Regions from separate parts of the Caloramator sp. E03 genome, predicted to be linked through region 4. Evidence: riboswitches for the same ligand, from Rfam matches in the RefSeq annotation. Region 4 holds a riboswitch; each other region holds the start of a gene.

Evidence for each region. Region 4 has a riboswitch for fluoride ahead of crcB (fluoride efflux transporter CrcB). Riboswitches for the same ligand answer to the same signal wherever they lie in the genome.
Region 1: another riboswitch for fluoride. It lies ahead of FDN13_RS03580 (dynamin family protein); the one in region 4 lies ahead of crcB (fluoride efflux transporter CrcB).
Region 2: another riboswitch for fluoride. It lies ahead of FDN13_RS04260 (MFS transporter); the one in region 4 lies ahead of crcB (fluoride efflux transporter CrcB).
Region 3: another riboswitch for fluoride. It lies ahead of FDN13_RS11335 (MutS-related protein); the one in region 4 lies ahead of crcB (fluoride efflux transporter CrcB).

Annotation. Positions count from the first base shown of each region.
Region 1 covers NZ_CP040093.1:693,108-696,562, forward strand. The annotation lists gene FDN13_RS03575 (tetratricopeptide repeat protein) at 1-100, opposite strand, end outside; gene FDN13_RS03580 (dynamin family protein) at 173-1,861, opposite strand; fluoride riboswitch at 1,931-2,004, opposite strand; gene FDN13_RS03585 (MalY/PatB family protein) at 2,343-3,455, opposite strand, start outside.
Region 2 covers NZ_CP040093.1:828,302-831,756, reverse strand. The annotation lists gene FDN13_RS04265 (IS1634 family transposase) at 1-1,013, opposite strand, end outside; fluoride riboswitch at 1,424-1,487, shown strand; gene FDN13_RS04260 (MFS transporter) at 1,530-2,714, shown strand; gene FDN13_RS04255 (NUDIX domain-containing protein) at 2,940-3,395, shown strand.
Region 3 covers NZ_CP040093.1:2,358,073-2,361,527, reverse strand. The annotation lists gene FDN13_RS11340 (MutS-related protein) at 1-817, opposite strand, end outside; gene FDN13_RS11335 (MutS-related protein) at 817-2,340, opposite strand; fluoride riboswitch at 2,391-2,453, opposite strand; gene FDN13_RS11330 (SH3 domain-containing protein) at 2,532-3,455, opposite strand, start outside.
Region 4 covers NZ_CP040093.1:1,424,937-1,428,391, reverse strand. The annotation lists gene recR (recombination mediator RecR) at 1-101, shown strand, start outside; gene FDN13_RS07050 (hypothetical protein) at 152-367, shown strand; gene FDN13_RS07045 (nuclease-related domain-containing protein) at 483-1,754, shown strand; fluoride riboswitch at 1,824-1,881, shown strand; gene crcB (fluoride efflux transporter CrcB) at 1,982-2,416, shown strand; gene crcB (fluoride efflux transporter CrcB) at 2,416-2,772, shown strand; gene FDN13_RS07030 (DUF190 domain-containing protein) at 2,786-3,118, shown strand; gene FDN13_RS07025 (DUF2508 family protein) at 3,380-3,455, shown strand, end outside.

The sequences.
Region 1 (3,455 bases), 730 kb from region 4:
CTTTTTTTAGAATAGCTTTATCTTTAACCTTTATATCCTTATCAATCTCTAAAAACAAAATATTATCTAGTTCCTTCTTTAAATAACTTAGAAAATCCATTAGTTTCACCTCCTAAACATTATAACATTTTACACTAGGAGGCGCCACATTAAAAAATCCCAAGCATTAAACTTAGCTTGGGTAACAGTTTTTAACAATATCCTCTATATTTTCACACAAACTATTTAATTTTTTTATTTTGTTCTCAACCTCCATATTCTTATCCTCTCTATTTAATATAACTTTATTTAAAGTGTTTTGAATATCCCTTTGCAGATTAGATGAGTCCTCTGTAAATGTTAACTTAAAGGAACGAAGACTTTCTTGAATTTTATATCTATAATTGTATAGCATATTGTTTTTATTTCGCTCAATAGCTCTTTTCATATTATCTAGTAACTTTTGATATATAATCCTATTTGAATACGATTTTGGCATAATATAAACAAAATCATTAATATTTATAAAAAATGAACCTGAAAAGCTATCAACTTCAACATAAAAATCCTCTTTATTAGAGAGAATATAATCATTTTTTTCATAGCTGTACTCTACATTGAAAATATCATATACTGTTTTTGATATATAAGATTTTATATCATTGATGTCATTATTAAGCATTTCTATTATATTCTCATACCCAATTTTTAATTTCTCTAATCCTTCTTCATTCATACTCTCAAGCTTTTCAACCAAGCTACTATCAATAATGTACTTCAACTTTTCTTCTAATTTTCTTGGTCTTAAAAAGTTATTCTTTTCATACTCATCTTTTAATATTTTTTCCATATCACTTACCATATTATCTACCTTTATCTTAAAGTATTCCTCAATATTTTGAATAAGGTTGTCTGTATTTTTTTCAGCATGATAAAAAATATCTTCAGTTATCCTATCTAATTCTTTTAGCTTATCATATAGCTCTTTTATTTTTTCCTCTAAACTATCAATAGGCATTTTTAATGCACTGATATAAAGCTGTATCTTTGATAAAACAGTTTTTAATATATCAGTTGTTTTTATCTTTATTGAATTTACAATAATTTCATCTTTAGAATGATTTACATCTCTTTTAATAATTGATATTAATTTTTCAACCCCTATTAACTTCTGAGCACTAATAGGGAAAAAATCAATATAATTAATGTTCATTATTTCACAAATAACATTTTCACAATATTTTAAATATGTTTCAAGTTCACTGCTATTTATTACATCTATCTTATTAATTACAAAATAAAACTTTGATGCATACTTTTTTGCCGCACTCAAAAATTCTCTTTCTATTTCATTTATTGGACTATCAACAGAGAGCATAAAAATTATGGCATCGCTGTTTTTTATAAAAGAATAAGCAGCATCAGTATTATGTTTATGAATCGATCCAACCCCAGGAGTATCTACAAGTATTATTCCTTCCTTTAATATACTGCTTGGATAGAATATTTTAACATATTCCACCTCTTTTTGATTGTTAGGATTTTCCTGTTCACTAATATAAATAGAAAGATTATCTAAAGGAACCTCTTTTTCTTCTCCATTTTTAAAAATAACTTTTGCACAAGAAGTAGGGCTATACTGAAGTCTTGTAACAACAGATGTTATAGGAATAATTGCAACAGGTAGTATATCATCTCCTAAAACCTTATTTATAAAGGTTGTCTTGCCACGTTTAAACTGACCCACAACAGATATTATAATCTCTTTATTCTTTAACTTTTCCCTTAACTTTAAAAGCTTTTCAAGTTGATCTTTACAAACATCAGATTCTTCTAATAATTTAATAGAATCATCTAATATATCATATATTGAAATACCCACAACAACCTTCCTTTCTATATATTAGTGAAAATATAATCCTTTTATAAATAAAAAAAGCTAATGAATTCTACTAAAGTAGAAGTCATCAGCTATAAAGCATTTAGGAATATTCTCCAAGGAGGAACTTCATCTCCCATGTAAAATTATAACAAAAATATTATAAAATATCAACAATCTAGTTATTCCCCTACTACCTTTTCAATAACCTTAATAACACCACTACTGTTATTGTAATGTATTGATTTTTCTCCAGTATATTACATCTTATAGAATTATATGAGTATCTTTTTTTTTAATAACTTTTGTTCATTGAAACAGAAGTTTTACACCTATTTCTTCATATTCCTCCTTATGGCAAATGCACTTGTTATAAGCTATTAATCCTTTCTACCAAGCCCATAAGGGACTTTCATAGCCAAGGTATCGCCTATAATGGCGGCATAATAATTAAAGACCGGAATCATCGGCCATCAAAATTAACTTATGAAAAAATCTTATCTAAATTTTGAACACATTTTTCTATCCTTTCCATAGCCTTTTTAATATTTTCTCTTTGGGTCCCAAGGTTTATTCTTATCCATCCTTCACCATCACAAACAAAATTATTTCCATCCTCAACTAAAACACCATATTCTGATGATAATAGTTTAGTAAATTCAGTGGATGTAATTCCAGTTTTACTAATATTTATCCATAAAAGATATGAAGACTCCATTTTCATATAGGAGAGTTTAGGAATTTTATTATCTATAAAATCTACAGTATATAAATAATTATCATAAATATATTTTGTAACTTCCTTAAGATAGTCTTTGCAATCATTATAGGCTGATATTATTCCTATTATTCCAAATACGTTTGGTGAAGTTATCGAATTTTTAAAAAGTCTTTCTCTGAACCTTTCTCTTATATTTTTATTTGGAATAATAGAATATGAAGTTTTAAGCCCTCCCAAATTAAAAGCCTTATTTGGGGAAGAAAGCAATATTATATTATCCATTAATTCCTCCTCCAAGGAAAGAATAGAATAAAATCTTCCAAAATGTATCTGCTCTCCATGTACTTCATCAACAACAAGAATAGTTTTATATTTTTTGCAAAGCATTGCAATTTTTCTTAATTCATCGATGCTCCATATCCTCCCTGAAGGATTGTGAGGTGAGCAAAGCAAATATAGCTTTGGTTTAAATTCTCTAAGCTGAGATTCTATTTCTTCAAAATCTATGTAATATCTGTTTTCAATAATATTTAATTTATTATAGATGCATCTTACTCCCTGTTTTACTACTGCACCATTAAAGGGTTCATATACTGGAGTATTAATTATTACAAAATCATTTTCATTGCAAAATGCCTGAACAATATAATGCAGAGTAGATACCGTTCCATAACTTAAAGTTATCCATTCTTTATAAATCTCAACTCCATGCATATCCTTCTTCCAGTTTATTACTGCATCATAAAATTCATCATAAACATAAGTATATCCAAATACTCCTCTGTCGATTGCTTTTTTAAAAGAATTCAGTATATTATCAGGGGCTTTAAAATCCATATCCGCAATCCATAATGGAATAAAGTCATCTGATACATA
Region 2 (3,455 bases), 600 kb from region 4:
TTAATATCTGTTTCTTCGTCAATTTCGTTTAAATTATATACTTTGTCTGAATCGCTAAGATGCCATCCTTTGGGGTCTAACGCCCATTCTTTTAAATGTGATTTTAATTTTTTAATAGATTGTGTAGTAATAAAAGCTCGATTTTGTATATTATTAAATTTTCTGTTTGCTGTAGATGCAAGCCCTGCATCTGTACAAATGATAAATTTTGAAAGCCCAAATTCGGATATAATTTTTTGCTCTAAAGGTTTTAAAGTTACTTGTTCATTAGTATTACCTTTGTTTATACAAAATGCAAGGGGGATGCCGTCTCCATCCATGAAAAGTCCCATTTGAACAATTGGATTGGGTCTATGTTCCTTCGATACTCCATACTGTTTTAATCCTTCTTCCTGTTCAATTTCAAAGAAATAGTTGGTGCAGTCATAATAGAGAACTCCTTTATTACGATTGCAAACTTTAAGACTGTTCTTATATAATTCTGACTGAATAAAATCTGTTTCTTCTGAAATTACTTCTAAAGCTCTATAAATATGCTGAAGCTCAAAATCAGGCTGCTCAATAAATTTTTTTGATAGTTCGTATGTAGCAAGCTTAGATGATGGATAAATAATTCTTGCATAAATTAATCTTGATAGTATTGAATTTAGATTAAAATTAAATTTATGTTTATCCGAAATATTTTTACAGATATTTTGCAGCCCAAGCTCGTTATATATTTTTTGTAAAAACAAGTAACTACCATTAAAAGTATGCTGTTCGTCTTTGTTAATTTGTTTAACAGGCGAGTATTTTACTAATATTTCTCTTTTCTCTTCTTTTTCTTTTCTATTTAACTCTTCAACGTACCTCTTCCCCCATTCTATAGGGTCTTGTCCGTTTAGTTTTTTTAAAAGTTCATCATAAGTGCCAAGCTTCTCAACTACTTTTGATGTACGCTTGCCTTTTTCATAAACAGATTTAACTACATATAAGGATGCTGCATTTTTTGATTTAACAATTTGTAATCTCATTTTTTCACATCTCTTCATATATTTATATCTATATTATAACACATTGTTACACATTGTGCACTATAAAAATTTAAAATTTGACAAAAAAATAAGCCTATATCAAGGCTTTAAGGCACTTTTTTTGTCTTGCAACTGTCAAAGACCCGATATTTTCTCATAACAAACCTCCATAAATGATTGTCAATTTATAATATGTTTTATAAGGAGGGAGTGTTACTTGTACTTATTGAATGATATATGATATAGCTTTAATTATAAATATATGGATGATTTTATGAGGATCCATAGAGTCTATGCAAAATAATAATATGTTAAATAAAGTAAATAATATTATTTTAAGATATTTAAAGATTTAATCTATATTTTAGGATTAATTCGGCCTTGAAAAAATATATAAAAATGAAATATAATAGTTTTGTGGTGATGGAGTTCACCTAAAATGCTTGGTAATAAGCTAATGACTCCTACTTTACTGTAGGGTTATTGGCTTTTTATATTTTTTGGAAGGGTGATTTTATGGGAAAAAAGAATGACATTGTAAAAGAGCGAAATAATGTTTATACGTTAGGATGGGTAGCTTTTTTTGGTGGCTTTGGGCAGGACATGATACAGCCAATTCTTCCAATTTTCTATTCAACTGTTCTGGGTTTAAGTAAAGAGACAATAGGTCTTATAGAGGGAAGTTTAACAACAATTGTAAGTGTTTTTAAAATAGTATCAGGTATTATTTCTGATAAGTTAGGAAAACGAAAGATTATTGTTTTTATAGGCTATTTACTTTCTGCAATAAGCCGCTTTTTATTTGGTACTGTGTTTTTTGCATGGCAGGCTTTTATTTTGCGTTTAATTGATGGTATCGGAAAAGGAACAAAGGATGCTCCTCGAGATGCACTGGTTGCCCAATCGGCTAAGGAAGGACATGTGGGATTCTCTTTTGGATTTCAGCGTATGCTTGATACTTTAGGTTCTGTAATCGGGCCACTTGTAACAGCAGGGATACTTTACCTTTTTGCAAGTGGAAATATGCGTTACAGAATAATATTTTATATTGCTGGTCTTATCTCTGCTATAACAATACTTTTAATAGGCATTTTTGTAAATGAAAAAGCTTCATCTGCTTCAAAGGAACAGTCAAAATTTGATTTTAGTGTATTGAAGGATAAATTTCTTTTATTTCTTATTATAATGCTTATTTTCACATTGGGTAATTCAAGTGACTCATTTTTAATACTCCGTGCCCAAGATGTTGGTATAAGTCCTGTAATAATACCTATTGTCTATGCGGTATTTAATCTTTTTTATGCTTCGTTATCAGTTCCTGCAGGCAGCCTTTCAGATAGAATTGGAAGGGTGAAAGTAATGAAGATTGGATGGATTATTTATGTTTTATCATATATAGGATTTGCATTTGCAAGCCGACCTTGGCATATATGGATAATATATATATTTTATGGTCTTTATTATGCGACAACTGAAGGAATTGCAAAATCACTTGTTGCTCGAATTGTGCCTGATAACAAGCGCGGTACTGCATATGGACTATACAATGCTTCATTAGGCATAATGACATTGCCGGCAAATATTATTGCAGGTTATCTTTGGGATAATGTTTCTCCTTCAGCAACATTCTTTTTCGGAGCTGCATGTGCTTTTATTGCGTTTTTAACTATAAGCGTTTCAAATATAGAAAAAGCTGCTTAAGCAGAGTTATGTAGGATATGGATAATGAAAGAAACTTTCTATTAAGTTTATATAATAAGTGCACTTGGAAATATATGAAAGAGTAAGATTTTGGAATTATAAGGAAAGTGTTAATGTAATAAGTACCGTAAGTTTTTATATTGCGGTACTTATTTGAGATTCAGTATGAAGATAGATAAAAAAGTTATATAAATATTTAAATAACTTTAAAAAGGAGTAGTTTTTATGATTGATATCAGGGTAGGTGTTATTGTAATTCAAGATAATAAAATTCTTTTAATAAACCATCTTCGAGATGGCAAGAGATATTGGGTATTGCCGGGCGGCAAATTAAGACAGATTGAAACTTTAAAAGAATGTGGAGAAAGAGAAGTTGAGGAAGAAACCTCTTTAAAAGTTAAAGTAACCGAACTTCTTTTTACTGGAGAAACCCTCTGGCCAGATGGTGAAAAACATATTATAAATTTTTTCTTTAGAGGTATCCCACAATCAGGAGAAGTAAAAAAACCTTCATGGTGTTTCCCAAATGAAAAATGGGATTTTCCTGAATTTGTACCACTGGAAAAAATAAAAGAAATTTTACTTTTTCCTGATATAGCTGATGCTATTCTTGAAATTGCATCTGGAAAAGAAATTAGTTCAAGATACTTAGGTAATATATGGAAAGAAAATATGGGTTGATGGTGTTATTTATTAGATATTTCCAATTTCCATCTGATTTTGCATAGAGATACTTTTTAT
Region 3 (3,455 bases), 930 kb from region 4:
TATATAGGTTTAAACAAGATATATAAAAGGCTAACTCCGTTTTTAACATGGTAAAAAAGCTCAAAATATGTTCAGCTGATTTTGCAATTATATTTGCTACCTCGTTAATTCCCCTATCCCTTATTTCCGAGAGCATTCTTGCACCACTTTCATCACGATCATCTATATAAAAAGTAAAAGAAGTTGTTCTATTGTAAAAAATCTTCTCAATAAAACTTTTCTTTTCATTTTGAGGCTTACAAAGCATATAATTAATACCTTTATTCCCTTTACCCAATTCCATACTAATCAAAGCACCCTCATTTAGCCTTAACTCTTTTAAGCAACTTTCAACCTTCATAAAATATTCATTATCAAGTTCCCTATCTATCATTTTAAAAAAATTCTTAAATCCTTCTGATTTAAAATTGTAAGAATTATCCTCTGAAATCTTTTTTATTTTTTTTAGCATTTCTACAAACATTTCAAGAACATCTATTGAACTATCTAATATAGCAGCAGGATATCGTGTGAAAAATCCAAAATAATATTTTCTTTTATTTGTTATAGCTTCACAGGCAATGTTATACAAGTTTCTAACAATTGATGAATTATTAATACAATCTTTTAAAATGTTTTGCCTGTAGATTATCGTATCCAAATCATTAATACTTAAAAGCAAAGCTTTTTTAGATACTTCAAGTAAAAACTCATCACCCATAGACATAGAATAAAACAATACATTCAAATTTAAATCCTTTATAAGTTCTTCTGAATAAAATGGTAGTTTTTTATTTATATCAAAATCCTTATCTTTATACATCAAAAGAGCTTTCATTATTTAATTCTCTCCTTTACCCAATCATAAGTTAACCTATATTTTTCAGCAATAGATACAGCATAAGAAAGCCCATCGGCATTCTTTCTTAAAATCTTAAAGGTTCTTACATTGGGGTCATTAGGCTCAACAGTACTAACAAGGCTTACCGTTTTTTCATTAAAAGATGTTAATTCATATATAAAAGTTACACAGACACATAATAAATCAAGCTGGGATATTCTCCTCATTATTTCTTTTCCTAAAAAGATAGCATCTTTTAATGTTGTTGAAGCAAATATTTCATTAAGAATTACAATGCTATTATGTGTAGCTTCGTTTAGTATATCATGTATCCTTATTAGCTCATCTTGAAGTTTGCCATTATTATTGTTAATATCCTCTTCCTTTTCAAAATGAGTAAAAAGTTTATCATATAAAAACAGCTTTGCATCTCTGCCTGGGACAGGAAGTCCTAAGCTTGCAATATAGTGAAGTTGCCCAAACATACGTGCAAAAGTTGTCTTTCCTCCTTGATTAGGACCTGTAACTACAAATATACGTTCCTTATCTTTAAGATAAAAATCATTACATACTATATCTGATTTTTCATTTATAAGCTTTGTTGCAAGAGCAATGTCAAAGGCATCATAAGCATAAATGTTCTTTGATATATTTACATCAGGATAACAAAAAGAAAGTCCATTCTGTATAAATATTTTCATATATTCTATATAGGATATATAAAATTGTATTTCTCTATCAAAAGCTTCTATTGTTTTATCTAAATAATTAATATTTTTCTCACAGAAATAATCAAGGTTTAAAAATAAATCCTCGTAAAGCTTAGCTACTAAATCCAATATCATAGCTTCAACATGATTCATTTCTATATAGTCATTAAATTCTACTCTATAATCTTTAACTACACCTTTTTTAAATTTTTCAAAAGTCTTATCTACCTCTTCACAATAATCCTTTTCATTTTCATATTTTTTAACTCTTACTTTACTTCCCTTAATATGAACACAATATTTTACTTCTGATAAATCCTTCTTTAATTTCTTTGTTTCATTTAAAAGAACAACAAAACTATTTGATTTAATATAGGAATTTATATAATCACGAAAAGCTATAAGCCCATTGGATTTTAAACAAATAGAATTAAGATCTTTTACAAGAATATTAACTGCATCACAATATATTTCAACCCCATCTAAAAACCATCTTTCCTTTTGATATTTATAAATCATTTTATCTGCTTTTTTTAAATACTCCCTCATCATGCACATATTCTGTGCAAAGGATTTTATGCTATTAAAAAGCTCTTCCTTTTCTAAATCCTTCATTATTTCATGCCTGTAATTGACTTCCTCCACACTTTTTAAAGGGCTATAAAAAAATGGGGCTAAGTTATAATCATTTTTTCCTAAAGTTATCGTATTTACTATCTTATCAAGATTTAAATCCTTAAAATAAGAAGGCTCTTCCTTTTTTATATCAATATCCTCAAACTTTTTAAATAAAATGCTGCAAAATAACATTAAAACCTCCTCCTTAACATAATAAAAATAAAACAGCTGATAACTCCTACATTAACGTAGAAGCCATCAGCTGTTACCAGCAATTCACAGGGAGCTTCATCCCTAAAGATAATATATCATTTTTTTGTCTTTTATACAACATTTTCTAAATAAACTAATTTAAAGATTCTCTTACCAATTTGTAAAAAATTTTATTCTTCAAAATCCAATACCTTTGTAAACTCTTCAATAAATGTTTTTCCATCCGCTCTTTTAATAAGAGCTGATGTTACCATAACAGTATTTGCAGGAGCAAATTCATATTTATCACCTATTTTTTCTCCATATCCATGAAATGCATGAATAATATATGGTCTTTTATCTTCCATTCCAACATACATCATAACATGTCCATCCATAAAAACTGCAGCTCCAGGTTTTATTTTTTCAAAAAGATTTACTCTATCTTCAACTGACATTTCATTATTAAATTCACAAACTATACCCTGTGCATTCTCTTGATCATCAGCATTTCTTGGAAGTTTAAATCCAAAACATTTGTATGTATACATTATAGTACTTGAACAATCCCTGCCTTTAAAGCTATCCCCCCATCCATACCTTTTCCCGAGGGTTTTAAATACCTGTTTTAAAATATTCTCTCTTGTGTAGGGTAAATATCCAAAAGACACATCTTCTGTTATAGGAATAAGTGCATTTTTTATTTCAAAATATCCTTTATCATTTCTGACAGCAAGCTTTACAACATATTGTCCAACAGTCAACTGATTATCTAATGATAAAGGTTTATCTTTTTCAATAGGAATTTTAGTTCCCATTGTAAACTCAACATTGGATATCCTCCTGTCGAAAGGATTATATACAGTATGAACATGTTCTCCTGTAACTACAATAAAGTCTTTACTTTCTACATAATCAAAAATATCTTCCTTTTTTCCAACTGCAATATCTTCTGCCCTTACCCATCCAAAGTAGTTATACATTATAACAAAATACCACTTTCTATCACTGCTTTCATGAAGTATAACCAGTGGTTCAAAGGCTTGACACCCTGTTTCCTGAAATCTATCAAGTTCTTTATCCACAGCAGTTTTAAACACAGGAGTATCATCAGG
Region 4 (3,455 bases):
AAGTTACCCGAATTGCTCACGGGATTCCTGTTGGAGCAGACCTTGAGTATGCTGATGAAGTAACTTTGAGTAAGGCACTTGAGGGAAGAAGGGAGATATAAAAAGCTTTTATAAAATTAATTGTATAGCTAAGTAAAGCTGGAGGATAATAATGATAGATTTACAAGTTGAAGATAAAATTGAAATTGACAATGAAGTAAGGAAAATTATTATTTCAACAATAGAGGATAATAAAGAAAATTTAAATGAAAATGATGAGCTTTTTATATGCGTAAATGAAGAGGGCAGAAAAAAATATTATTTAGTTGAAAAGAAAAAGAATATTTTTAAAGTTATAACAAAGCTTGATGAAAAATATGTTTTTTAAAAGATAAGAATATAATTTTTTAGATGGGTCAGCAATGACCCTGTCTTTTATATTTAAAAATAGCAATATATTTAACAATGAAAAGTTCTTAGAACATATAAAAGAGGGGAAAAATATGCAAGTATTAATTAACAGAGTTATAACGTGGATTAACATAATACTATGCTATTTTATACTTATTGCATTTTTAGATTTAGCTTTTACTTCTAAAATGTTTTTAATATTTAAAACAATATTAGGTATAATTACTTTAGTTTATGGTCTAACATATTCTGCTTATCAAAAAGAAAAACTACTTAATTACTTAAAAATAGAAGAGAAAAAAAAGCAGGAAAAAATAAAAAGAAATTTGATTTTGGACAAGCAGAAAAGATATTATCAGTTTAAAGGCAACATTAATACTATTTTACCCGATATAAATTTTATAGAAAACGATAAAAAAGTATATTTAAATAATGACGAAAGGATGGAATATTTAAATAACCTTATATTATCTATTAAACAAATAAATGAAGATGCTGAATTTAAAAATATGAATATTATTCTGCAACCTCATTTAGAACTTATTAACAATATTTTTAGGATTAATAATGAAATTAAACATAAAATCAATATTGATGTATTGGAAGATTTAAATATACATAGCAAAATTATGAATATAAATAATATATTACATAATTATAATAACTATTTAAGAAATATGTCTGAAGTATTTAAAAATGATTATTTTTCTATAAAAGTTGGTATAGAAGGAGAAGAAGCAGTAAATAGACAATTGGCTATTTATAATGATATTTTACATAATTATTCTAATGTTAGATTTGAAGTTGATGGAATTTCAATAGAAAATGATAATTTGATTGTATCACCCTTTGGAGTATTTTCTCTTGAAGTTAAGAATTTGGGAATAACTTCTAACTTCTCTATTAAAATAGAAAAAGATGGAAGATGGAAAAGGATATATAATAATGGACGCGAAGAAATAATGAAAAATATTACTGAGCAGACATACAGGCATGTAGGATTAGTTCAAAAAATGATAAATAATAAGCTTAAAGAGAAAGGCTATAGTGGGGAATACATACAAGTTCAAACTCTTATTGTATTTGCAAATGAAAATGTGAATATTATTAATGATAGTGATATACCTGTTCTTAGAGTTTCTAATATTTATCATAGCATTGTGAACAATTCTAAGCAAAAATTAGATGAAAACATAATAAAACTTATATTAGAAATAATTGAAGAAGAGAGACTTGAGTTAAAGAAATATGAAATTGATGAAATAAGTGAATATCTAAAGAATTTAGCATATACACTAAATGAAAAAATGATAAATTATAATCAATTATATACTCAGCTGCAAAGTTTAAATAATTTAATATGAGATTTTAATGAAGGTTGCATTTTTATTTTATTTGCTTGTAAATTATAATAAAATATGATATATTAATGCCATGTTTTTGGTGATGGAGTTCACCATAAATGCCTCGGCTAATGACTCCTACAAATAACAATAAAAGTTATTTGTAGGTTTTTTTATATTTCATTTATTTGTATTGAAAATGTTATAAGTAATTAAAATATTAATAACAGCAAGATGGAGGGGTAAGAATGAGGAAATATATATTAATTGCTATTGGAGGAGCTTTTGGAGCTATTTCAAGGTTTATTATAAAAGGCATACAGATATATAATTATAAAGAAAATATACCATTAAATACTCTTATTATAAATGTTTTAGGCAGTTTTTTATTGGCAGTTATATTAACTATTGCATTAGAGATTTGGGAATTTGATATAGATATTAGGCTTGGAATTGGAACAGGATTTTTAGGAGCCTTTACAACTTTTTCAACTCTTTGCAAAGAAACTGTAATTCTTATTCAAAAAGGATTTTATTTTTCAGCATTAAATTATGTAATGACGTCAGTTATGCTGGGCCTTGCCTCTGCTTATTTTGGCATTGTTTTGGCACGTGAGATAATATCAAAGATAGTGAAAAAAGAATATGATGACATGAAAAATATTGAAGGAGAGATGAAATAATGGACTTTATACTGCTTGGAATAGGCGGAGCATTAGGAAGCGTTGCAAGATTTAAAATAGGAAAAATTATCGCTGAAAAAGCTAATACTACCTTTCCAGTTGGTACTTTTATAATAAATATTACTGGTGCCATACTTTTAGGAATTGTAAGTGGTGCTGATGTAAATAAAAATATTTATTTATTATTTGGGGATGGTTTTTTAGGAGCTTATACTACCTTTTCAACCTTTATGTATGAAGGATTTAATCTCTTTGGAGAAAATGAAAAAATAAATGCCTTTATATATATATTATCTACGTTGTTTTTAGGAATTATTGGTTATATAATAGGATATAAGATAGGAAAATTTATTTAAGAGGTAGAGGATTATGGATATTAGTGGGAAGTGTAAACTTTTAAAAATATACTTAAGTGAAGATTCAAAATATAAAGGGCACAATCTTTATCATGCACTTGTATTAAAATTAAAAGAATATGGTATAGCAGGTGTTACTGTTGTAAGGGGAATAGAAGGATATGGTCAGGAAAAGCGTCTTCATACTGCAAGGGTTATGGATTTATCCTTAAGCCTTCCTATTATAGTTGAAGTAGTTGATACTGCAGAACGTATAGAAAAGGTGCTTCCGATTGTAAAAGAGATGGTAAATGAAGGCCTTATGATGATAACGGATGTTGAAGTTATAAAATATGGCAAAGCTTGAGATTTAAAAGTATCTTTTGTTATTCAAAAGGTACTTTTATTTTTTTATTTTGCCTGTTGAGTAAAATTCACATAGTTATCAACAGATTGCATACAGTTAAGATATGAATTATCAAAGTTATCACCAGATTTATTCACATTATCCACAGAGAATCATCCACATATTTATATACAAATTTATTTTTCAAACTACTATGGAAAACATGTATATTATACCCTCTATATGGAAACAATATTAATAAATTAGAGAGGGGGTAATTATGTGGATAATAAAGAATTGATAAAAAATATAGGTTTCATAAATAAGACCATAGCTAATTTAAATATATTAAAAAACT